DNA from 4 places in the Streptomyces sp. NPDC001348 genome. Region 1 is predicted to be linked to each of the others. Evidence: predicted binding sites of a transcription regulator. Region 1 holds the regulator's gene; each other region holds the start of a gene.
The links. Region 1 encodes HrcA, which represses chaperone genes, less so after heat shock. Its sites were predicted from a motif close to TTNGCACTCNGNNNNNCNGAGTGCNAA; they were not measured.
Positions count from the first base shown of each region.

Region 2: groL (chaperonin GroEL) is a predicted target of HrcA. The motif match lies at 1,938-1,964, and genes of this name have one in related genera.
Region 3: groL (chaperonin GroEL) is a predicted target of HrcA. The motif match lies at 1,330-1,356, and genes of this name have one in related genera.
Region 4: groES (co-chaperone GroES) is a predicted target of HrcA. The motif match lies at 3,322-3,348, and genes of this name have one in related genera.

Region 1 is NZ_JBSFIK010000001.1:251,251-256,739, reverse strand. Features, by position in the region: gene ACWC21_RS01170 (nitronate monooxygenase) at 1-70, opposite strand, end outside; gene dnaJ (molecular chaperone DnaJ) at 257-1,393, opposite strand; gene hrcA (heat-inducible transcriptional repressor HrcA) at 1,394-2,410, opposite strand; gene ACWC21_RS01155 (MBL fold metallo-hydrolase) at 2,582-3,307, shown strand; gene ACWC21_RS01150 (DUF3097 domain-containing protein) at 3,339-4,211, shown strand; gene ACWC21_RS01145 (Uma2 family endonuclease) at 4,189-4,767, opposite strand; gene hemW (radical SAM family heme chaperone HemW) at 4,867-5,489, opposite strand, start outside.
Region 2 is NZ_JBSFIK010000008.1:218,448-223,936, reverse strand. Features, by position in the region: gene thrC (threonine synthase) at 1-842, shown strand, start outside; gene ACWC21_RS11680 (ubiquitin-like small modifier protein 1) at 884-1,159, shown strand; gene ACWC21_RS11675 (cold-shock protein) at 1,602-1,808, shown strand; gene groL (chaperonin GroEL) at 2,128-3,750, shown strand; gene ACWC21_RS11665 (Uma2 family endonuclease) at 3,832-4,509, opposite strand; gene ACWC21_RS11660 (hypothetical protein) at 4,569-5,384, opposite strand.
Region 3 is NZ_JBSFIK010000014.1:54,089-59,577, reverse strand. Features, by position in the region: gene groL (chaperonin GroEL) at 1-1,191, opposite strand, end outside; gene ACWC21_RS16970 (hypothetical protein) at 1,885-2,163, shown strand; partial or broken gene ACWC21_RS16965 (ABC transporter ATP-binding protein) at 2,399-2,629, opposite strand; gene ACWC21_RS16960 (transposase) at 2,727-3,035, shown strand; gene ACWC21_RS16955 (IS3 family transposase) at 3,032-3,904, shown strand; partial or broken gene ACWC21_RS16950 (hypothetical protein) at 3,946-4,341, shown strand; partial or broken gene ACWC21_RS16945 (beta-propeller fold lactonase family protein) at 4,755-4,925, opposite strand; gene ACWC21_RS16940 (hypothetical protein) at 5,026-5,489, opposite strand, start outside.
Region 4 is NZ_JBSFIK010000037.1:51,223-56,711, forward strand. Features, by position in the region: gene ACWC21_RS31085 (RNA polymerase sigma factor) at 1-789, shown strand, start outside; gene ACWC21_RS31090 (class I SAM-dependent methyltransferase) at 989-2,167, opposite strand; gene ACWC21_RS31095 (polysaccharide deacetylase family protein) at 2,258-3,232, shown strand; gene groES (co-chaperone GroES) at 3,495-3,803, shown strand; gene groL (chaperonin GroEL) at 3,938-5,489, shown strand, end outside.

The sequences.
Region 1 (5,489 bases):
CGGAGACACCGCCCGCCATGGGGGCCTGCACGATCGGGTGAGGGAAGAGATCGGTCAGTGCGGAGGACATGGAGCGCATGTTGTCACGTCCTCCGAACAAGTCCGAAACCGGGCTTCCCCTGGCATACGCCAGGGGAAGATCTCGGTGCTGGCCAGGGAAAATCAGCCCGTCTGGGGGTGCCCCCTCTGGGGGAGTTCGAGGACGAGGCCGTTCAGGCCGAAGCCGGGGTCTGGGGGCGGCAGCCCCCAGCCACGGTCACCGCCCGTTGAACGCGTCCTTCAACCGCGAGAACAACCCCTGCTGCCCCGGCTGGAACTGCCCCTGGGGGCGTTCCTCGCCGCGCAGCTTGGCCAGCTCGCGCAGCAGCCGCTCCTGCTCGGGGTCGAGCTTGGTCGGGGTCTGGACCTCGACGTGGACGATGAGGTCTCCGCGGCCGCCGCCGCGCAGGTGGGTGACGCCCCGGTTGTGCAGCGGGATCGACTGGCCGGACTGGGTGCCCGGGCGGATGTCGACCTCCTCCATGCCGTCCAGCGTCTCCAGCGGCACCTTGGTGCCGAGGCACGCCGCGGTCATCGGGATGGTGACCGTGCAGTGCAGGTCGTCGCCGCGCCGCTGGAAGGTGGAGTGCGGCAGCTCGTGGATCTCCACGTACAGGTCACCGGCGGGACCGCCGCCGGGGCCGACCTCGCCCTCGCCCGCGAGCTGGATCCGGGTGCCGTTGTCGACACCGGCCGGGATCTTCACCGTCAGGGTGCGGCGCGAGCGGACCCGGCCGTCACCGGCGCACTCGGGGCACGGGGTCGGCACGACGGTGCCGAAGCCCTGGCACTGCGGGCAGGGCCGCGAGGTCATGACCTGGCCCAGGAAGGACCGGGTGACCTGGGAGACCTCACCGCGGCCGCGGCACATGTCACAGGTCTGGGCGGTCGTGCCCGGGGCGGCGCCCTCACCGTTGCAGGTGTTGCAGACGACCGCCGTGTCGACCTGGATGTCCTTGGTCGTGCCGAAGGCCGCCTCGTCCAGCTCGACCTCGATCCGGATCATCGCGTCCTGGCCGCGCCGGGTGCGCGAGCGCGGGCCGCGCTGGGACGCCGTACCGAAGAACGCGTCCATGATGTCGGAGAAGTTGCCGAACCCACCGGCCCCGAAGCCGCCCGCGCCGGCGCCGCCGGCCTGCGAGAGCGGGTCGCCGCCGAGGTCGTAGACCTGCTTCTTCTGCGGGTCCGACAGCACCTCGTAAGCGGCGTTGATCTCCTTGAACCGCTCCTGGGTCTTCGGATCCGGGTTGACGTCCGGGTGCAGCTCGCGCGCGAGCCGCCGGAAGGCCTTCTTGATCTCTTCCTGCGACGCGTCGCGGCGCACGCCGAGGACGGCGTAGTAGTCCGTGGCCACCTACGACTCCGCCAGGATCTGTCCGACGTACCGTGCCACCGCTCGTACCGCTCCCATCGTTCCCGGGTAATCCATGCGGGTCGGTCCGACCACGCCGAGCTTGGCGACTGCCTCGCCGCCCGAACCGTAACCGACCGACACCACGGACGTGGAGTTGAGTCCCTCATGGGCGTTCTCGTGGCCGATGCGCACGGTCACGCCCGAATCCTTCGCCTCGCCGAGGAGCTTGAGCAGGACGACCTGCTCCTCCAGAGCCTCGAGCACCGGCCGGATGGTGAGGGGAAAGTCATGTCCGAAGCGGGTGAGATTGGCGGTACCGCCGATCATCAGCCGCTCCTCGTTCTCCTCGACCAGCGTCTCCAGCAGAGTGGAGAGCACCGTCGAGACCGTACCGCGGTCCTCCGCGTCGAATCCCTCGGGGAGGTCTTCGACCAGCCGCGGCACGTCGGTGAACCGGCGGCCCGCCACCCGGCTGTTGAGCCGCGCGCGCAGGTCCGCCAGTGAAGTCTCCCCGAAGGGCGCCGGGCAGTCGACCATCCGCTGCTCGACCCGGCCGGTGTCCGTGATCAGCACGAGCATCAGGCGCGCCGGGGCGAGCGAGAGCAGCTCCACGTGCCGCACGGTCGAACGGGTCAGCGAGGGGTACTGCACAACCGCGACCTGCCGGGTCAGCTGCGCGAGCAGCCGCACCGTGCGGGCCACGACGTCGTCGAGGTCGACGGCGCCGTCGAGGAAGTTCTGGATCGCCCGCCGCTCGGGGGCGGTCATCGGCTTGACGCCCGCGAGCTTGTCGACGAAGAGCCGGTAACCCTTGTCGGTGGGGATGCGCCCCGCGCTGGTGTGCGGCTGCGCGATGTACCCCTCGTCCTCCAGGGCCGCCATGTCGTTGCGCACGGTGGCCGGGGAGACCCCGAGGCTGTGCCGCTCGGTGAGCGCCTTGGAGCCGACGGGCTCCTCGGTGCCGACGTAGTCCTGGACGATGGCGCGCAGCACCTGAAGTCTGCGTTCACTCAGCATCCGCGCACACCTCCAGAAAAGCGTCCCCTGCGGCCTTCGGGCCCTTTGTCTGGCACTCTGCGCTCGCGAGTGCCAGCATCCCGGCCCAGTGTACGGCCGTGGGGTACACCCCGGGCAAGGCCGGTCCGCGCCGCCGTGCCCGCGTACGGTCGTCCCCGTTAGCGTCGCGGTATGACGGTGACTTGGGAAGAGCTGGGATGGCAGCGGGTGGCCCCCGGGGTCGGGCGGTGCCGGCTGCCTGGCTGGGACTGCACGGTGGGACTGGTCCTCGGCGAGGGTACGGCGCTCGTGGTGGACGCCGGGTCGAGTCTCGCCGAGGGCGCACGGCTGCGCGCGCAGGCGCAGGAGCTGACCGGCCGCCGTGTGACTCATCTCGCGCTCACCCACCCCCACTTCGACCATGTGTTCGGCGCGGCGGCCTTCGCGGGCGCGGAGGTGTTCGCGGCGGTGGGCATGGACGCGGTGCTCGCGTACGAGCGTGCGGAGCTGCGCCTGGACGCCGTGCGCAACGGACTTCCGGAGGCGGAGGCGGACCAGGCGGTGGACGCGCTTCCCGCCCCCCGGCACCTCGTGTCCGGCGAGTGGACCCTCGACCTGGGCGGCGGCCGGCAGGCGCTGCTGGCCAACGTCGGTCCGGGGCACACCGCCCACGACCTGGCCGTGCTGGTCCCCGGGGAACCGGAGGTGGTCTTCTGCGGCGACCTGGTCGAGGAGTCCGGCGAACCGCAGGCCGGCCCCGACGCCGTGCCGTCCCACTGGCCCGCCGCCCTCGACCGGCTGCTCGACCTCGGCGGCGAGGACGCGCTGTACGTGCCCGGTCACGGAGCGGTGGTGGACGCGGCGTTCGTGCGGCGGCAGCGCGACGAGCTGGCGGCGCGTTTCGGCGTGTCGCCCTGATGGCGGTACGGGTTCTCCTATCGTCATCGGAATGCGCCCACCCGTCTCCCGCCGCCACCCTTCCAACGAGGGCCCTTCGGGCCCGCGCCCTCGTGTGTACTCCGCCGATCTGACCCCTCCCTGGAAGAAGCCGAAGCCCGTCCCGGAGGTCCCGGCGGAGCCCGGCCTCGTGGTCGAGGAGCCCGGCACCGGCTTCTGCGGCGCGGTGATCCGCTGCGAGGCGGGCACGGTCACCCTGGAGGACCGCTTCGGCAAGCATCGGGTGTTCCCGCTGGAGCCGGGCGGGTTCCTGCTGGAGGGCAGGGTGGTCACGCTGGTGCGGCCGTCGTCCGCGGCGCCGGTACGTCCCACCCGTACCGCCTCCGGTTCGGTCGCCGTCCCCGGGGCACGCGCGCGTGTGGCCCGCGCCGGGCGGATCTACGTCGAGGGCCGGCACGACGCGGAACTGGTCGAGAAGGTGTGGGGCGACGACCTGCGCATCGAGGGCGTGGTCGTGGAGTACCTGGGCGGCGTGGACGACCTGCCGGCGATCGTGGCCGAGTTCGGGCCGGGGCCGGACGCGCGGCTGGGGGTGCTGGTGGACCACCTGGTGCCGGGGTCGAAGGAGTGGCGGATCGCGGAGTCCGTGACGAGTGAGCACGCGCTGGTCGTGGGTCACCCGTACATCGACATCTGGGAGGCGGTGAAGCCGTCCTCGGTGGGGATCGAGGCGTGGCCCCGGGTTCCGCACGGTCAGGACTGGAAGACCGGCGTGTGCCGGGCGCTGGGCTGGCCGTCGGAGAACACCGGGGCGGTGTGGCAGGCGATCCTGAAGCGGGTGGGGTCCTACAAGGACCTGGAGCCGGCGCTGCTGGGGAGGGTGGAGGAGCTGATCGACTTCGTCACGGGTAGCGGTGGGGCCTGACGTCGGGATAGGTACCGAACTCGCTGGTGTCCAATTCGAGCTCCAGATCCTCCAGCGGCAGCGGCGCCCCGAACTTGGTGATCTGCTGCCTCTGGTAGTCGGCGTTCTCCCCCTTCCCGACGGGCCTCGTCAGCAGGACGCACTGCGCCATGATCGGGTCCACGATGAGGTAGGCGGGCACCTCGCCGGCGGCGTAGATCGACCGTTTGATCTCGTAGTCCCGCTGGACGCTGGTCTTGGAGACCACCTCGACGACCATCGTGACCAACTGGGACGGCAGCAGACGGCCTGAGTCCGGGGCGACACCGCGTTCCAACACCACAAGATCCGGAATGGGCTCGCTGGTCTCATCGATGATGTCCACGTCCGTCACCTGGAGCCGTTCCCAGCGCTTACGCGGGATCTGGTCCACCACGTCCGCCACGATCCGGTTGTGCACCAGATCGGGAGTGGCCATCATCACGATTTCCCCCCGGAGAAGCTCGGCCTTGATGCCCTCGGGAGGCTCGAACTCCTCGAAGAACTTGGCAATCCCACGCTCGTCCACAGCGGTCATCTCCGTGGCCTCCACATCCGCCGCGTCCTGTCGGCGGCAGCCTACGAACCAGGTTAGGGACCGAACCGGAGTTCCGAGGGGATTCACTCGCCGGAGTGATCAGTCCACCAGATCCCGCACCACCGCATCCGCCAGCAACCGCCCCCGCAGCGTCAGCACCGCCCGCCCCTCCTCGTACGGCCCCGCCTCCAGCAGCCCCTCCCCCAGCGCCCGCCGGGAAGCCGTCAGCCCCTCCTCCTTCAGCAGCGCCAGCGGCACTCCCTCCCGCAGCCGCAGCTCCAGCAGGATGCGCTCCACTCGCCGGTCCTCGTCGGACAGGAGCTCACGCCCGGCGCCCGGTGAGCGGCCCGCCGCCAGGGCCGCCGCGTACGCCCCCGGGTGCTTCACGTTCCACCAGCGGACGCCCCCCACGTGCGAGTGCGCCCCCGGCCCCGCGCCCCACCAGTCGGCGCCCCGCCAGTACAGCTCGTTGTGCAGGCAGCGGGCGGATTCCGAGGTGGCCCAGTTGGAGACCTCGTACCAGTCGTAGCCCGCCGCCGACAGCCGCTCCTCGGCGATCAGGTACCGGTCCGCGTGCACGTCGTCGTCGGTCATCGGAACCTCGCCACGACGGATGCGCCGCGCCAGCTGCGTGCCCTCCTCGACGATCAGGGCGTAAGCGGAGACGTGGTCCGGCCCGGCCCCCAGCGCCGCGTCCAGGGAGGCCCGCCAGTCGTCGTCGG
Region 2 (5,489 bases), on a different contig from region 1:
GCTCCTCCACCGGCAACCTGGCCGGCGCGGTGGGTGCCGCGGCGGCCCGGGCCGGCTTCCGCTCCTGCGTGTTCATCCCGCACGACCTGGAGCAGGGCAAGGTCGTCATGGCCGCGGTCTACGGCGGTGAGCTCGTCGGCATCGAGGGCAACTACGACGACGTGAACCGCTTCTGCTCCGAGCTGATCGGCGACCCGGCCGGCGAGGGCTGGGGCTTCGTCAACGTCAATCTGCGGCCCTACTACGCCGAGGGGTCCAAGACCCTGGCGTACGAGATCTGCGAGCAGCTCGGCTGGCGGCTCCCGGACCAGATCGTGGTCCCGATCGCCTCCGGCTCCCAGCTCACCAAGATCGACAAGGGGCTGCAGGAGCTGGTGAAGCTCGGTCTCGTCGAGGACCGGCCGTACAAGATCTTCGGCGCCCAGGCCGAGGGCTGCTCGCCGGTGTCGACCGCGTTCAAGGCGGGCCACGACGTGGTGCGCCCGCAGAAGCCGAACACCATCGCCAAGTCCCTCGCCATCGGCAACCCGGCGGACGGGCCGTACGTCCTGGACATCGCGCGCCGCACCGGCGGGGCGGTGGAGGACGTGACGGACGAGCAGGTGGTGGACGCCATCAAGCTGCTGGCCCGCACGGAGGGGATCTTCGCGGAGACGGCGGGCGGCGTGACGGTGGGTGTCACGCGCAAGCTGGTCGAGAGCGGCGTCCTCGACCCGGCCAAGACGACCGTCGTCCTCAACACGGGCGACGGGCTGAAGACGCTGGACGCGGTGGCGGGCACCGGCCTGACCGCCACGATCCGTCCCAACCTGGACTCGTTCCGAGAGGCCGGCCTCGCGTAGTACGCGCTGGCCCTGCTTACCCGACCGGAGGTCACACCCGTATGAGCGTCACCGTTCGCATCCCCACCATCCTGCGCACCTACACGGGCGGCCGGGCGGAGGTCCAGGCCGAGGGCGCGACCCTCGGCGAGGTCATCTCCGACCTGGAGAAGAACCACACCGGGATCGCCGCCCGGGTCCTGGACGACCAGGGCAAGCTGCGCCGCTTCGTCAACGTGTACGTCAACGACGACGACGTGCGCTTCGAGCAGGGGCTGGAGACCGCGACTCCGGACGGCGCGGGCGTCTCCATCATTCCGGCCGTCGCCGGCGGCTGACCGAATGACCGAACATTACCTTCGGTAACAGCGATTACCGAGGGTTCATCGAATTGCCCCCGCCGTACGAGAAACGGAGGGGGCAATTCAGTGCGGTTGAGCGCGGTACAGTTGGGGAACGCGCTCCCGGAACGCGGGTCGGGGGCCCTGGATTCGTGCCGCACACCCGACAAGAAGTAGCCAAAGTGTGCGAGTCTTTTGCGCCTTATGTGCCCTTTGCCGGGTCCGAATTGCCCTGAATTCAGCCGAATTTTTGGCAGATTCCCGACCGGCGACGTCCAGATTTCTCGTCCGATTGACCTGTTGCAGACGGCAGTTGGACAGATACATTCAGCCGCGGTCGACGCGTTCCGGCGCACGCCCCCAGTCCATGGGGGGTGAGGTCTGACCCGGATCCGCGAAGTGTGGATCTGTGCAAGGGCCAGTAATAGGGGAGTTAGGCATGGCTCAGGGCACCGTCAAGTGGTTCAACGCGGAGAAGGGGTACGGCTTCATCGCGGTCGACGGTGGTGCGGATGTTTTCGTCCACTACAGTGCGATCCAGATGGACGGTTACCGCACCCTGGAAGAGGGTCAGCGGGTCGATTTCGAGATCTCGCAGGGACAGAAGGGGCCGCAGGCGGACATGGTCCGGCTCGCGACCAGCTGAAGCACGCGCCGACTGCGACGACGTTCTTCTGTGCATCTTCGAAGGGCCCGTACCCCCCGGGGTACGGGCCCTTCGGCCTGTCCGGACGCCCGTGGAGCCCGCTGTTCACCTGGGTATCCGCTCGAGCCGCTTGCACTCGGCATGGGCGAGTGCTAATCATTGGCGTTAGCACTCTGAAGGTGAGAGTGACAGCGAAGGACCGGGTCGGTGAGGCCCGCAGACCACGTGGGGCAAGGAACCACGGGGTCCGCGAGCCGTCCGTCGCGGGCGCGGGCGCGGTCCGAAGGAATCACCCCCAGTCCTGGAGGGACCACTTCACATGGCCAAGATCATCGCGTTCGACGAGGAGGCGCGGCGCGGCCTCGAGCGCGGCATGAACCAGCTCGCGGACGCCGTGAAGGTGACGCTCGGCCCCAAGGGCCGCAACGTCGTCCTCGAGAAGAAGTGGGGCGCGCCCACGATCACCAACGACGGCGTCTCCATCGCCAAGGAGATCGAGCTCGAGGACCCGTACGAGAAGATCGGCGCCGAGCTGGTCAAGGAAGTCGCCAAGAAGACGGACGACGTCGCCGGTGACGGTACGACCACGGCGACCGTCCTGGCCCAGGCGCTGGTCCGCGAGGGCCTGCGCAACGTGGCCGCCGGTGCCAACCCGATGGCCCTGAAGCGCGGTATCGAGAAGGCCGTCGAGGCCGTCTCCGCCGCCCTGCTGGAGCAGGCGAAGGACGTCGAGACCAAGGAGCAGATCGCCTCCACGGCCTCCATCTCCGCCGCCGACACCCAGATCGGCGAGCTCATCGCCGAGGCCATGGACAAGGTCGGCAAGGAAGGCGTCATCACCGTCGAGGAGTCCCAGACCTTCGGTCTGGAGCTGGAGCTCACCGAGGGTATGCGCTTCGACAAGGGCTACATCTCGGCGTACTTCGCCACCGACATGGAGCGTATGGAGGCCGTCCTCGACGACCCGTACATCCTGATCGCCAACTCCAAGATCTCCGCGGTCAAGGACCTGCTCCCGCTCCTGGAGAAGGTCATGCAGTCGGGCAAGCCGCTGCTGATCATCGCCGAGGACGTCGAGGGCGAGGCCCTGTCGACCCTGGTCGTCAACAAGATCCGCGGCACCTTCAAGTCCGTCGCCGTCAAGGCCCCGGGCTTCGGCGACCGCCGCAAGGCCATGCTCGGCGACATCGCCATCCTCACGGGCGGCGAGGTCATCTCCGAGGAGGTCGGTCTCAAGCTGGAGAACGCCACCCTCGACCTGCTGGGCAAGGCCCGCAAGGTGGTCATCACCAAGGACGAGACCACCATCGTCGACGGTGCCGGCTCCTCCGACCAGGTCAACGGCCGCGTGAACCAGATCCGCGCCGAGATCGAGAACAGCGACTCCGACTACGACCGCGAGAAGCTCCAGGAGCGCCTGGCCAAGCTCGCGGGCGGCGTGGCCGTCATCAAGGCCGGTGCCGCCACCGAGGTCGAGCTCAAGGAGCGCAAGCACCGCATCGAGGACGCCGTCCGCAACGCCAAGGCGGCCGTCGAGGAGGGCATCGTCGCCGGTGGTGGCGTGGCCCTGCTGCAGGCCTCCCAGGTCTTCGAGAAGCTGGAGCTCGAGGGTGACGAGGCGACCGGCGCCAACGCCGTGAAGCTCGCCCTGGAGGCCCCGCTCAAGCAGATCGCCGTCAACGGTGGTCTCGAGGGTGGCGTCGTCGTCGAGAAGGTGCGCAACCTGACGGTCGGCCACGGCCTGAACGCCGCGACCGGCGAGTACGTCGACATGATCGCCGAGGGCATCATCGACCCGGCGAAGGTGACCCGTTCCGCGCTGCAGAACGCCGCCTCCATCGCCGCGCTGTTCCTCACCACCGAGGCCGTCATCGCCGACAAGCCGGAGAAGGCCGCCGCGCCTGCCGGTGGCGGCATGCCGGGCGGTGACATGGACTTCTGATCCTCCCGGGTCACCTGTCCTTTCCGAGGGCGGCACTCCCAGCTTCTGGCTGGGGGTGCCGCCCTCGGGCATGTGTGGGGCTCAGTCGGCGTAGTCCTTGAGATCCTCGGTTTCCAGCGTGATGCCGACCGGCGGCGGCAACTCGACGGTGGCGCCCCAGGGGTACGACGGGGACTGTTGGTAGCGACCGTCCTTGGGCCGGCTGTGTACGACGATCGTGTCGTTGTCCCGGTCGATCAGCAGGTATACAGGGATACCGGCTTCGGCGTAGCCACGGACCTTGTCGATGCGGTCGCGGCGGTCGGTGTCACGGTCACGAGAGGTGACTTCCACGACCATGAGGACGCCGTCGGGGTCCGCCCAGTCGCCTTCCTGAGCGATGAAGTGGTTGAACGGTGCCAGCGCGCCGTCCGCACAGGCATGCCCCTTGCGATAGGCACCGACTCTGAGACCCTGCTCCGGGTACAGCGCCAATTCAGGCCGCAGCTGCATGAACAGCCGGAGGAGCCACATGACGATGCCCCTGTGACGCTGGTCCGGCATCGGCTTGACCTCTAGCCTTCCGTCAATGAGCTCGAGATTGACGCCTTCGGGAGCCCTGCGGGCCAGTTCCTCGAAGTCCTCGACCGAGATGCGGTCGCCCTTCACGTACAGCCGCCCGTTGATGAACTCGAGCTGCACGTTCCGTGGGGCCTTGCGGGCGAGTTCCTCGAAGTCCTCGGCGGACATCTGCGGGCGCTGGGCGGTACCAGGGGTCATGACATCGCCTCCTCCCCTCCATCGTGCCCCGGGGTGATGTCGTCGGACCGTAGGCGCGGTCATACGGGTGCCTTCTCTCCTCGTCGTAGGGACATCGCAGCGCGGATCTCATCCGCGCGGACCTGGACCGCGGAAGCGGACAGGGGCGTGTGGGGGCGGGCGGGGGAGCGTTCTCCGCGGCATGCGCCGCAGAGGCCGCCCGGCAGGGCCTCCGGGGGGCCGGGAATGCGGCATTCCGCGCATTCCAGGATCCGGAGCGGCGGGCGCGGGGCGGGCGCCGGTGGGAGTTTGGCGGTCAGGCGGCGGTGGAGCAGGGCCGCCGGGTGGTGCACCGGGGTGGGCAGGCCGGCGGTCAGGGCGGTGACCACGGCCTCGTCCGTCGCCCCGCGTGCGAACCACTCCGCCACCAGCGGAGCGAGCCGCGCGCAGTCGGCCTCGGAGAGGGACAGGGCGGGGGCCGTACGGCCGAGGGCGGCGAGCAGGATGTGGGCGCGGGAGCGGGTGGGGCGGGCGCGTTCCGGTGGGGCGTTCTCCGGTACGTCGCCGCGCGTGAAGGCGGCCCACCAGTCGTCGTCGCGTGCGGTACGGGACCACCACGATCGGGTGATCCAGCGCGAACCGCCCGGACCGGTGATGTTCTCCCGGCCCCGCCTCAAGTGACCCGCCCGATGCAGGTTGTTGAGGGCTGTCCGCAGCGCGCACTGGCCGTAGGGCAGCTCCTTGGCCAGCGTCTTCACCGAGATGTCGGCGCCGTCGGGGAGCCGGTCGACGTACGCGGCGATGGCCGCCTCGCGGCGCGGGAGGTGCGTGAAGTCGTGGTTGGTGCGGGGGAGTTGGCCCGGCGCGGAGCGTTTGCCGTATCCCGGATTGGCCATCGGGTGCGGGGACGCGTGCGCGGACGTGGGGGCAGGACTAAGCTTGGCTTCAGCCACGGATCGAACCTCGTATTCGATCTTGATGGTCAAGCCCCCGCAGGTGTT
Region 3 (5,489 bases), on a different contig from region 1:
GGCGTCCTCGATGCGGTGCTTGCGCTCCTTGAGCTCCACCTCGGTGGCGGCACCGGCCTTGATGACCGCGACACCGCCGGCGAGCTTCGCCAGGCGCTCCTGCAGCTTCTCGCGGTCGTAGTCCGAGTCGCTGTTCTCGATCTCGGCGCGGATCTGGTTCACGCGGCCCGCGACCTGGTCGCTGGCGCCGGCACCGTCGACGATGGTGGTCTCGTCCTTGGTGATGACCACCTTGCGGGCCTTGCCCAGCAGGTCGAGGGTGGCGTTCTCCAGCTTGAGGCCGACCTCCTCGGAGATGACCTCGCCGCCCGTGAGGATGGCGATGTCGACGAGCATGGCCTTGCGGCGGTCGCCGAAGCCCGGGGCCTTGACGGCGACGGACTTGAAGGTGCCGCGGATCTTGTTGACGACCAGGGTCGACAGGGCCTCGCCCTCGACGTCCTCGGCGATGATCAGCAGCGGCTTGCCCGACTGCATGACCTTCTCCAGCAGCGGGAGCAGGTCCTTGACCGAGGAGATCTTGGAGTTGGCGATCAGGATGTACGGGTCGTCGAGGACGGCCTCCATACGCTCCAGATCAGTCGCGAAGTGCGCCGAGATGTAGCCCTTGTCGAAGCGCATACCCTCGGTGAGCTCCAGCTCCAGACCGAAGGTCTGGGACTCCTCGACGGTGATGACGCCTTCCTTGCCGACCTTGTCCATGGCCTCGGCGATGAGCTCGCCGATCTGGGTGTCGGCGGCGGAGATGGAGGCCGTGGAGGCGATCTGCTCCTTGGTCTCGACATCCTTCGCCTGCTCCAGCAGGGCACCGGAGACGGCCTCGACGGCCTTCTCGATACCGCGCTTGAGGGCCATCGGGTTGGCGCCGGCGGCCACGTTGCGCAGGCCCTCGCGGACCAGGGCCTGGGCGAGAACGGTCGCGGTGGTCGTACCGTCACCGGCGACGTCGTCCGTCTTCTTGGCGACTTCCTTGACCAGCTCGGCGCCGATCTTCTCGTACGGGTCCTCGAGCTCGATCTCCTTGGCGATGGAGACACCATCGTTGGTGATCGTGGGGGCGCCCCACTTCTTCTCGAGGACGACGTTGCGGCCCTTGGGGCCGAGCGTCACCTTCACGGCGTCCGCGAGCTGGTTCATGCCGCGCTCGAGGCCGCGCCGCGCCTCCTCGTCGAACGCGATGATCTTGGCCATGTGCAGTCCTTCCTGCAAATTAGGCCCTGAACGCTGGTCAGGGCCTCAGACCTGTACGGACCGCGTCTGCGCCCGCGACGGATGGCCAAGCAACCTGGCTAGCCAATGGCCAGGTTGGACCTCACCGACCGGTCCCGTTTAGCACTCAAGCATGTCGAGTGCTAAACGAATGATTAGCACTCGACATGATCGAGTGCAAGCTTGCGGGCTGCGCTCCCAAGGCTTCGCGCCCGAAGCTGGCTATACATCGCAAGATGAGTAGTTACTACGCACGACCCGCTTCACCGTGAGGCCGTAAGATTCCAAAAAGTGCTGGTGTCTGGGCTTGTGAAGTGGTCCGCCAGTGCTCCCTGGGCGTCACTCGTGGCGCTCGAGGCGGGCCGCTAACCCGATCAGCGACGGACTCGGATGACGCGGCCCGCCAAAAATTTCTCCCCGAAAAACTGCCCGATTTAGTTTGTTTCGTCCACTCATCCCGTGAACGCGGATCCCGGCAGGAATGATCACCGTCGGCTGTTGCCGAGCTTGCGGACGCGATCACGAGAGACGCCCCAGCCGCCGCACCGTCCCGCCGAGAACTGCTCGCCACAACTCTCGCCTCAGGCGCCGCGGTCGCGCTTCCCTGCTGCAGCGTCACCAGAAGCACCCACACCGGCGCAAGGGCAGTGGCACTGGAACCTGCACGCACTATTCATGCAACAGGCCGGCTACAACGCGGACAGCGTCCGCGCGCTGAACGCAGCCTTCGAGAAGGCGAACCCCGACACCAAGGCCATACAGACCGTTGTGACCTACGAAGCCTTGCATGGAAGATCGTCACAGCTGAACTCTTGCGACCTGGCCTGCCTGCAACGGCCGCCGCCGGAGATCCAGGCGGAGCCGAGGCGTGTGGTGCCGTTGGCGGATCGCACGTGGATGAACGGGTGGGCGTTGGTGCTCGCGGGCCAGCGTTGGTTGCGGTGGGTGAGATAGCTGGTCAGGCGTTCGCGGACGGGGGCGGCGAGGATGATGGTGCGCTCGCCGGTGGTTAACCCCGCGGGGCGGGGGTGGATGGCGACGAGGATCGCGGGCCGTCGACTGCGATGTCTTCCCCATGCCTCCGGTGTCCGAGGACCACGGCGAGCATGGGCATCATCAGCCGGAATCTGCGGGTGGTGATGTTGCGTACGGCACGCGGGCAATGCGTCCTATTTCGTCCTGCTGCCAGTCAGTTGGCGCGAGTGTAGGCGTCGAAGCGCTTCACACGGTCCAGGACCACGTCCGTAGTGGGCTGCGTGAGTTCGTCGACGATCCGGCCGTCGGCCAGGAAGAGCACACGGTCCGTATAGGAAGCAGCCACCGGGTCATGGGTGACCATGACGATCGTCTGTTCCAGGTCGCGCACCGAATCACGCAGAAAAGACAGGATCTCCGCCCATGCCCGGGAGTCGAGTTGCCCTGGCTGCGTCTGGCGCATGGCGGCAAGCGTTTTGTGGGCTTGATCCGCTTTGACGGACATCCGAGATCAGGGGTTCTGCCCCGGAAGGATGTCCATCATGGAGAGCATGGGGAAGAAGAAGCCTCGGCCTCGTCGTTCGTTCACGCCGGAGTTCAAGGCCGAGATCGTCGAGCTGTGCCGGCGCGGTGACCGCTCGGTCGGCCAGGTCGCCAAAGATTTCGACCTGACCGAGACGGCGGTGCGGTTGTGGGTCAGCCAGGCCGAGGTCGACGCGGGCGAGCGCGACGGCCTGACCAGCAGCGAACGCGAGGAGCTGGCCGCGCTGCGGCGGGAGAACCGCCGCCTGCGCGAGGACGTGGAGATCCTCAAGCGGGCCACGGCTTTCTTCGCGAAGGAGACCCGGTGACGGTGCACCCGTTCATCGAGGCGGAGAAGCGAGACGGTCACAACGTCAAGCGCGCGTGTGAACTGCTGAAGGTCTCCCGAGCCGCCTTCTACGCCCGCCGCAGCGGCAAGCTGGGTCCGCGAGCGGTCCGCGATGCCGAGCTGACCGAGAAGATCAGCGAGGTTCATGACGACTCCCCTGGGACCTACGGAGCCCCGCGCATCCACGCAGTCCTGCAACGGCAGGGCGAGGACTGCGGACGCCGCCGCATCGCCAGACTGATGCGCGACGCCGGGCTGCAGGGCCGGCACCGCAGACGGCGGCGGCTGACGACGATTCCCGACCCGCGGGCGGCGTCCCGGCCCGACCTCGTCGTCCGCGACTTCGCTCCCGCCCAAGACGCCCTCGACACCCGCTGGTGCGGTGACATCACCTACATCCCGACCGAGGAGGGCTGGTTGTATCTGGCCACCGTCATCGACATCGCCTCCCGCCGCGTGGTCGGCTGGTCCACCGCCGACCACCTGCGGACCGAACTGGTCGCGGACGCTCTCACATCCGCCTGCCGTCGACGTCGCCCCGCCCGCCCGGTGATCTTTCACTCGGATCGCGGATGTCAGTACACCAGTCAGCAATTCGCCTCTCTGGCAACGGAGTTCGGCGTCCGCCTGTCCGTCGGCCGCACCGGTCAGTGCTGGGACAACGCGCTCGCCGAGTCGTTCTTCGCCACCATCAAAAGGGAGTTGCTCGACACCAGAACCTGGCCCAGCCGGGCCGTCGCCCGCACCGCGATCTTCGACTTCATCGAGGGCTGGTACAACTTGCACCGGCTGCATAGCAGCCTCGGCTACCGCAGTCCCGCCGAATACGAGACCGCACTCGCAGCCTGACCACTACACCGATGGTGTCCGTCAAAGCGGAACAAGCTCAGGAGTTCGCCCGCAACGTATGTGGGCTCCCCGGCGTTGACCACGCGGAGAACCAGTCGGAGCCGTCTGATCCGCTGATCGTCCCCCTGGCCTGTTCCCTGGTCGGCCACGAAGGTGTGGTCAAGGTAGAGGCAGGATCGCTGGCGGAGCGCGTCCTGGGAGCTGAGAGGACCCTCGAGCGGTACCACTGCTCGTATGGAGTCAGGCCGATCTATCTGGACCTGCTACGTGCGCATGGACTGCGCTTCAGCGGCGCTGACGAGGCGGGTGACGTGCGTATTGCCGAGCTGCCGGGCCACCCGTTCTTCCTCGCCACCTTGTTCCAGCCGGAGCTTGCGGGAGACGGGACCCGGCCCCATCCGATCATCCGGGCGCTCGCCGCAGCAGCGGTCGACCATGGTCGCCCTTGTCCCGGGCGAGCCAGCCCGAAGGACGCGACCTCACTGCCCACCGCGGCCAGCCCCTCCCGGTCGACGTCCCCATCTCGATGCGCATAAACCGGGACAGTCTCGATTTCGGTCTCGGCGGCTGCGGCCAGGCCACCTCCAGGCATTGGGTCTTCGCCGATCGCAGCCGGGCCAGCATGCTCTCGTTCCAGTACGCGAGCAGCCCTAGGCTCTGTGAGTCGACGCAACAGGCCCGAGCAATGTTTCGGCGACAAGCATCGTCGCATCACAGCCCATCGAGGCGGTCACGTATTCGGTGTCCTGTTGCCAGGGGCTCCGCGGGGTTGCAAGTGCCGGGCGGCGGAGGCGCTCGCCTCCGCCGCCCGTGTCCGCTGCCGGTGCTGCTGCGGGCCCGCTTCCCGTCCTCAGACGAGAAGGATCTGTGAAACGCCCGGCACGGGGAGCCGCCCGGCCTCACGGCCGGGGACGCCGGTGTCGGGGTCCAGGGCGAAGCAGACGATTTCGTCCGACCGCTGGTTGGCCACGTACAGCCACCTGCCGGTGGCGTCGATCGCCAGGTGCCGGGGCCAGTCGCCGCCGCAGGACGGCGTCGCTCGGACACCGCGACAGTGTTGGCCCCGCTACGACTTCACCATTCCGCTGCACCACCTCAACGATCAGTTCATGGACGGGCGCTCAGGTTCCGTAGCCGCTGACCTTGAGAGCATAATTTTGAATCGTGCAGGAAGCAGAATCCTCACCGGAGTAGCGGACGCTGGGCAACAGCATCGTCCCGTCGTCCACCGGGGTGAAGGTGTACCAGCTTCCCCCGCAAATGAGGTCATCGCCGCCGCCCAAGAATCCCCAGTCCTTATCCACCAGACGCACTTGAACCTGAACCTCGTCGCCTCTGGCTACCTTGAGATCAACCCAGTTGTGATTGAGCCCGCTAGCGTCCCAGCCGAAGGACCGGTCTGCGAGCGTCCCTCCCTCGTGGGCGACCATCAGGGCAGTCTGCGAGAGAGGATAGGCAGTATCACCATAACTGCCATTCGTTTGCGCTCCAGCCCCGCCCCTTTCCGCGGTCACCACGTATTTCGGACAGTTTTCGCTGTTATTGAGATTTTTTTCCTGCCAGAGATATGATGAATCGCAATGGC
Region 4 (5,489 bases), on a different contig from region 1:
GCCCAGCGCGTCGTGCGCGCCAAACGCACCCTGGCGAGGAAGAACGTCGCCTTCGAGGTCCCTTACGGACCCGACCGCGAGGCCCGCCTCGGCTCCGTCCTCGACGTCATCTACCTGATCCACAACGAGGGCTACGCGGCCACCGCGGGTGACGACTGGCTGCGCCCCGCCCTGTGCGAGGACGCCCTCCGGCTGGCCCGTGTGCTGTCCGCCCTGATGCCCAAGGAACCGGAGGTGCACGCCCTGACCGCGCTCCTGGAGTTCCAGACCGCCCGCGCCCCCGCCCGCACCGGCCCCGACGGTGCCCCCGTCCTCCTCAGGGACCAGAACCGCCGCCGCTGGAACCGGATGCTCATCGCCCGCGGCGTCGCGGCACTCGGCCGCGCCGAGGCCGCCGCCACCGGGGCGCCCGGGCCGTACACCCTCCAAGCGGCGATCGCGGCCTGCCACGCACACGCGCACTCCTACGAGGAGACCGACTGGGCGGCCATCGCGACCCTCTACGACCTGCTATCGGCCCGCGGCCCGTCCCCGGTCGTGGAGCTGAACCGCGCGGTCGCCGTCTCCATGGCGCGCGGCCCGGCCCCGGCCCTGGAGATCGTGGACCGGCTGGCCGCCGATCCCGCCCTGCGCGACTACCACCTGCTCCCCAGCGTCCGCGGCGACCTGCTGGCCCGCCTCGGCCGCGGGGCGGAGGCACGCGCGGAGTTCGTCCGGGCGGCGGGACTCGCCCGCAACGCGCGGGAACGGGAGCTGCTGGCCGCCCGGGCGGCCGAGCTCGGCCCGTGACCGGCGTTCCACGGATGATCGCACTCGGCGGGCACGGCGGTCAGCGCGAGCAGCGGCCAGTGGACGAACACGTCGTACGACAACGGCGTGGCACCGAGGCCGAGTGGGTACGTCGCGACGGGCACGGCCGGCGCCGCCGCCCCGAAGGCCCCGGCACCGGCCCTGTCCTCCCCGCGGACCACGGCCAGGCAGCAGCCGCTCAGCCGTTCGCGGGTGCCCCGAGCAGCATCGTCGGGGCACCCGCGACGCGGGTGAGGAACACGGTGGCCGAGCCCGGACCCTGCGGCTTGACCTTCCGCCGCAGCTCCTCCGGCTCCACCGCAGACCCGCGCTTCTTCACGGTCAGGACCCCGACTCCCCGCTCTCGCAGCAACGCCTTCAACTTCTTCACGTTGAAGGGAAGTTGGTCGGTGATCTCGTACGCGGACGCATACGGGGTCGGCCGCAGCCCGTCCGCCGTCACATAGGCGATGGTCGGGTCGATCAGCCCGCCGCCCACCTCCTCGGCGACCTCCGCCACCAGGTGCGCGCGGATGACGGCGCCATCGGGCTCGTACAGGTACCGGCCCACGGACCGCACGCCGGGGTCCGGCAGCCCGCGGGAGAGCAGGGACCGCGGTCCGGGCAGCAGGGTCGCCCGCACGGCGCCCGGCGCTCCCGTCCCGAACCACAGCACCGCCTCCTTCACGTCACCGCCGTCGGAGATCCACTCCGCCTCGGCCTGTGCGGGAACCGTCTCGTGCGGGATGCCGGGCGCGATCTTCAGGGCCGCCACCCGGGAGGCGGACGCGACGCCCACGGCCCACGACAGGGGCGGCGAGTACGCCTCCGGATCGAAGACCCGGCCCCGGCCGCCCCGCCGCGCGGGGTCCACGAACACGGCGTCGTACGCGGACGTGTCCACCTCCGTCACGTCGGCCTCCCGCACCTCGATCAGCTCGGCCAGCCCCAGCGCCTCCGCGTTGGCGCGGGCCACCGCCGCGGTCACCGGATCCCGGTCCACCGCGAGCACCCGGATCCCGGCGCGGGCGAGGGCGAGCGCGTCGCCGCCGATGCCGCAGCACAGGTCGGCGACGGAGGTGACGCCCAGGTCCCGCAGCCGGCGCGCCCGGTACTCGGCCACCGCCGCCCGGGTGGACTGCTCGACCCCGTTGGGGGTGAAGAACATCCGCCGCGCGTCCTCGGCGGCGAACTTCGCCGCCGCCCGCTGCCGCAGCCGGGCCTGGCCGAGGGCGGCCGAGACCAGGTCGGCGGGGTGGTCGCGGCGCAGCCGGGTGGCGACGGCGAGTTCGTCGGCCGGGGCCGTGCCGTGCACCTCGTCGAGGAGGGCGCGGCCCTCGGGGGTGAGCAGGGAGCGGAAGGCGAGCAGGTCGTTCACCGGGTCATTGTGGGCCAGTCGGTGGATGGTGCGCCCGCGGCGGCGGTGTCGGGCCGGTTCGGGGCCGGGGCTCTGCCAGGATCCGGCACCATGCGACTAGTAGTACAAAATGACAAAAATGGTGCGCGATGGAGGCGAGTGGCCACGAGGCGGCCGGCCACTCGGAGCGGCCTGGTCGCGCTCGCCGTGGCCGCCGTCGTCTCCGGTGGCGCCGTCTCCGGCTGCTCGGCGCCGGGCACGGCCCCGCACTCGGCCCCGGACGTCCGGCCCGCCCCCGGCCAGCAACGCGTGCAGGGGCCCGCCGAAGCGCTGGACTCCTACGCCTCCCGGCTGCGCACCTCCCGCGCCGCCCTGGCCGCCGCCGCCCGGCGCTGGGGCCTGGAGGGCGTCCCGCTCACACCCCCGGCACCCCCCGCCCACAAGCCGAGGATCACCGCCCGCGACGGATTCGAGGTCGACGGCCAGGAGGAGCTGGACCTGCCGCCCGTCTTCACCACGATCCCCACCAAGCAGAAGGTCGTCTTCCTCACCATCGACGACGGCGCCGAGAAGGACCCGGCGTTCCTGCGCATGATGAGCGACCTGAAGATCCCCTACACCGCGTTCCTCAGCAACTACCTGGTCGAGGACGACTACGGGTACTTCCGGAAGATGCAGGCCAAGGGCATCACCCTCAACAACCACACCCTCACCCACCCCTACCTGCCCGGTCTGTCCTACGACCAGCAGCGCGACGAGATCTGCGGCATGCAGCGGATCATGCGCGAGCAGTTCGGCCGGAGCCCGACCGTCTTCCGCCCGCCCTACGGCAACTACAACCGCGACACCCTTCTCGCGGCCAAGTCCTGCGGCATCAAGTACGCGCCCATCTGGGACGAGGAGGTCTACGTCGACCACTGGGAGTACCGGGAGGACGACCAGAGCCTGCACCCCGGCGACATCGTCCTGACCCACTTCCGGGGGTGGGACGACTGGAACGGCACGATGGTCGACGACATGCGCAGGTTCCTGAACAAGGTCACGGCCGAGGGGTACGCGGTGGCCCGCCTGGAGGACTACCTGTGAGGCGGCGGTGGCGCGGCGCCCGGAAGCATCAGAGCAGTGCACCGGGCGCCCCCCAAAGAGGGCATCCCCGCTGACGCGCCGCACGGCAATTGGCACTCCGCTTGACCGAGTGCTAATCGCAGTCATAGTCTCGGCTCTGGCACTCCCCCCTGGAGAGTGCCAATGACGCGACGGGCAGGTCCGGCACCCGCGACGACGGATCGACCTGGTCGCCACCTCAGACAGTTAACCCCGTGAGATCTCCGAAGGGGGAGGTCGGATCGTGACGACCACCAGCTCCAAGGTTGCCATCAAGCCGCTCGAGGACCGCATCGTGGTCCAGCCGCTGGACGCCGAGCAGACCACGGCCTCTGGCCTGGTCATCCCGGACACCGCCAAGGAGAAGCCCCAGGAGGGCGTCGTCCTGGCCGTGGGCCCGGGCCGCTTCGAGGACGGCAACCGTCTTCCGCTCGACGTCTCCGTCGGCGACGTCGTGCTCTACAGCAAGTACGGCGGCACCGAGGTGAAGTACAACAACGAGGAGTACCTCGTCCTCTCGGCCCGCGACGTGCTCGCGATCATCGAGAAGTAATCACCTCGAGCTTCACCGCTTCGAGCTGCGCCCCCGGCCCCCGCGACCGTTAACAAGCCGGGCGCCGGGGGCGCAGTCCGTTTCACCGACCGTATTTTTTTGCACCCTAGATTTCCCGAGAGGGCTACGCTCCCATGGCGAAGATCCTGAAGTTCGACGAGGACGCCCGTCGCGCCCTCGAGCGCGGCGTCAACAAGCTCGCCGACACGGTGAAGGTGACGATCGGCCCCAAGGGCCGCAACGTCGTCATCGACAAGAAGTTCGGCGCCCCGACCATCACCAACGACGGTGTCACCATCGCCCGTGAGGTGGAGATCGAGGACCCGTACGAGAACCTCGGCGCCCAGCTGGTGAAGGAGGTGGCGACCAAGACCAACGACATCGCGGGTGACGGTACGACCACCGCCACCGTGCTCGCCCAGGCGCTCGTGCGCGAGGGCCTGAAGAACGTCGCCGCCGGCGCCTCCCCGGCCGCCCTCAAGAAGGGCATCGACGCCGCGGTCAAGGCCGTCTCGGACGACCTGCTCGCCTCGGCCCGGCCGATCGACGAGAAGTCCGACATCGCCGCCGTCGCCGCGCTGTCCGCCCAGGACCAGCAGGTCGGCGAGCTCATCGCCGAGGCGATGGACAAGGTCGGCAAGGACGGTGTCATCACCGTCGAGGAGTCCAACACCTTCGGTCTGGAGCTGGACTTCACCGAGGGCATGGCCTTCGACAAGGGCTACCTGTCGCCGTACTTCGTGACGGACCAGGAGCGCATGGAGGCCGTCCTCGACGACCCGTACATCCTGATCCACCAGGGCAAGATCTCCGCCATCGCGGACATGCTGCCGCTGCTCGAGAAGGTCATCCAGGCCGGCGCCTCGAAGCCGCTGCTGATCATCGCCGAGGACGTCGACGGCGAGGCCCTGTCGACCCTGGTCGTCAACAAGATCCGCGGCACCTTCAACGCCGTCGCCGTCAAGGCCCCCGGCTTCGGCGACCGCCGCAAGGCCATGCTGCAGGACATCGCCGTCCTCACCGGCGGCACCGTCATCTCCGAGGAGGTCGGCCTCAAGCTCGACCAGGTCGGCCTGGACGTGCTGGGCTCCGCCCGCCGCGTCACCGTCACCAAGGACGACACCACGATCGTCGACGGCGCCGGCAAGTCCGAGGACGTGCAGGGCCGCGTCGGCCAGATCAAGGCCGAGATCGAGAACACCGACTCCGACTGGGACCGCGAGAAGCTCCAGGAGCGCCTCGCGAAGCTGGCCGGCGGCGTGTGCGTGATCAAGGTCGGCGCCGCCACCGAGGTGGAGCTGAAGGAGAAGAAGCACCGTCTGGAGGACGCCATCTCCGCGACCCGCGCCGCGGTCGAGGAGGGCATCGTCTCCGGTGGTGGCTCCGCGCTCGTCCACGCCGTCAAGGTCCTCGAGGGCAACCTCGACAAGTCCGGCGACGAGGCCACCGGTGTCGCGGTCGTCCGCCGTGCCGCCGTCGAGCCGCTGCGCTGGATCGCGGAGAACGCCGGCCTCGAGGGCTACGTCATCGTCTCCAAGGTCGCCGAGCTCGAGAAGGGCAACGGCTACAACGCCGCCACCGGCGAGTACGGCGACCTGGTCAAGGCCGGCGTCATCGACCCGGTCAAGGTCACCCGCTCCGCCCTGGAGAACGCCGCCTCCATCGCCTCCCTCCTGCTGACGACCG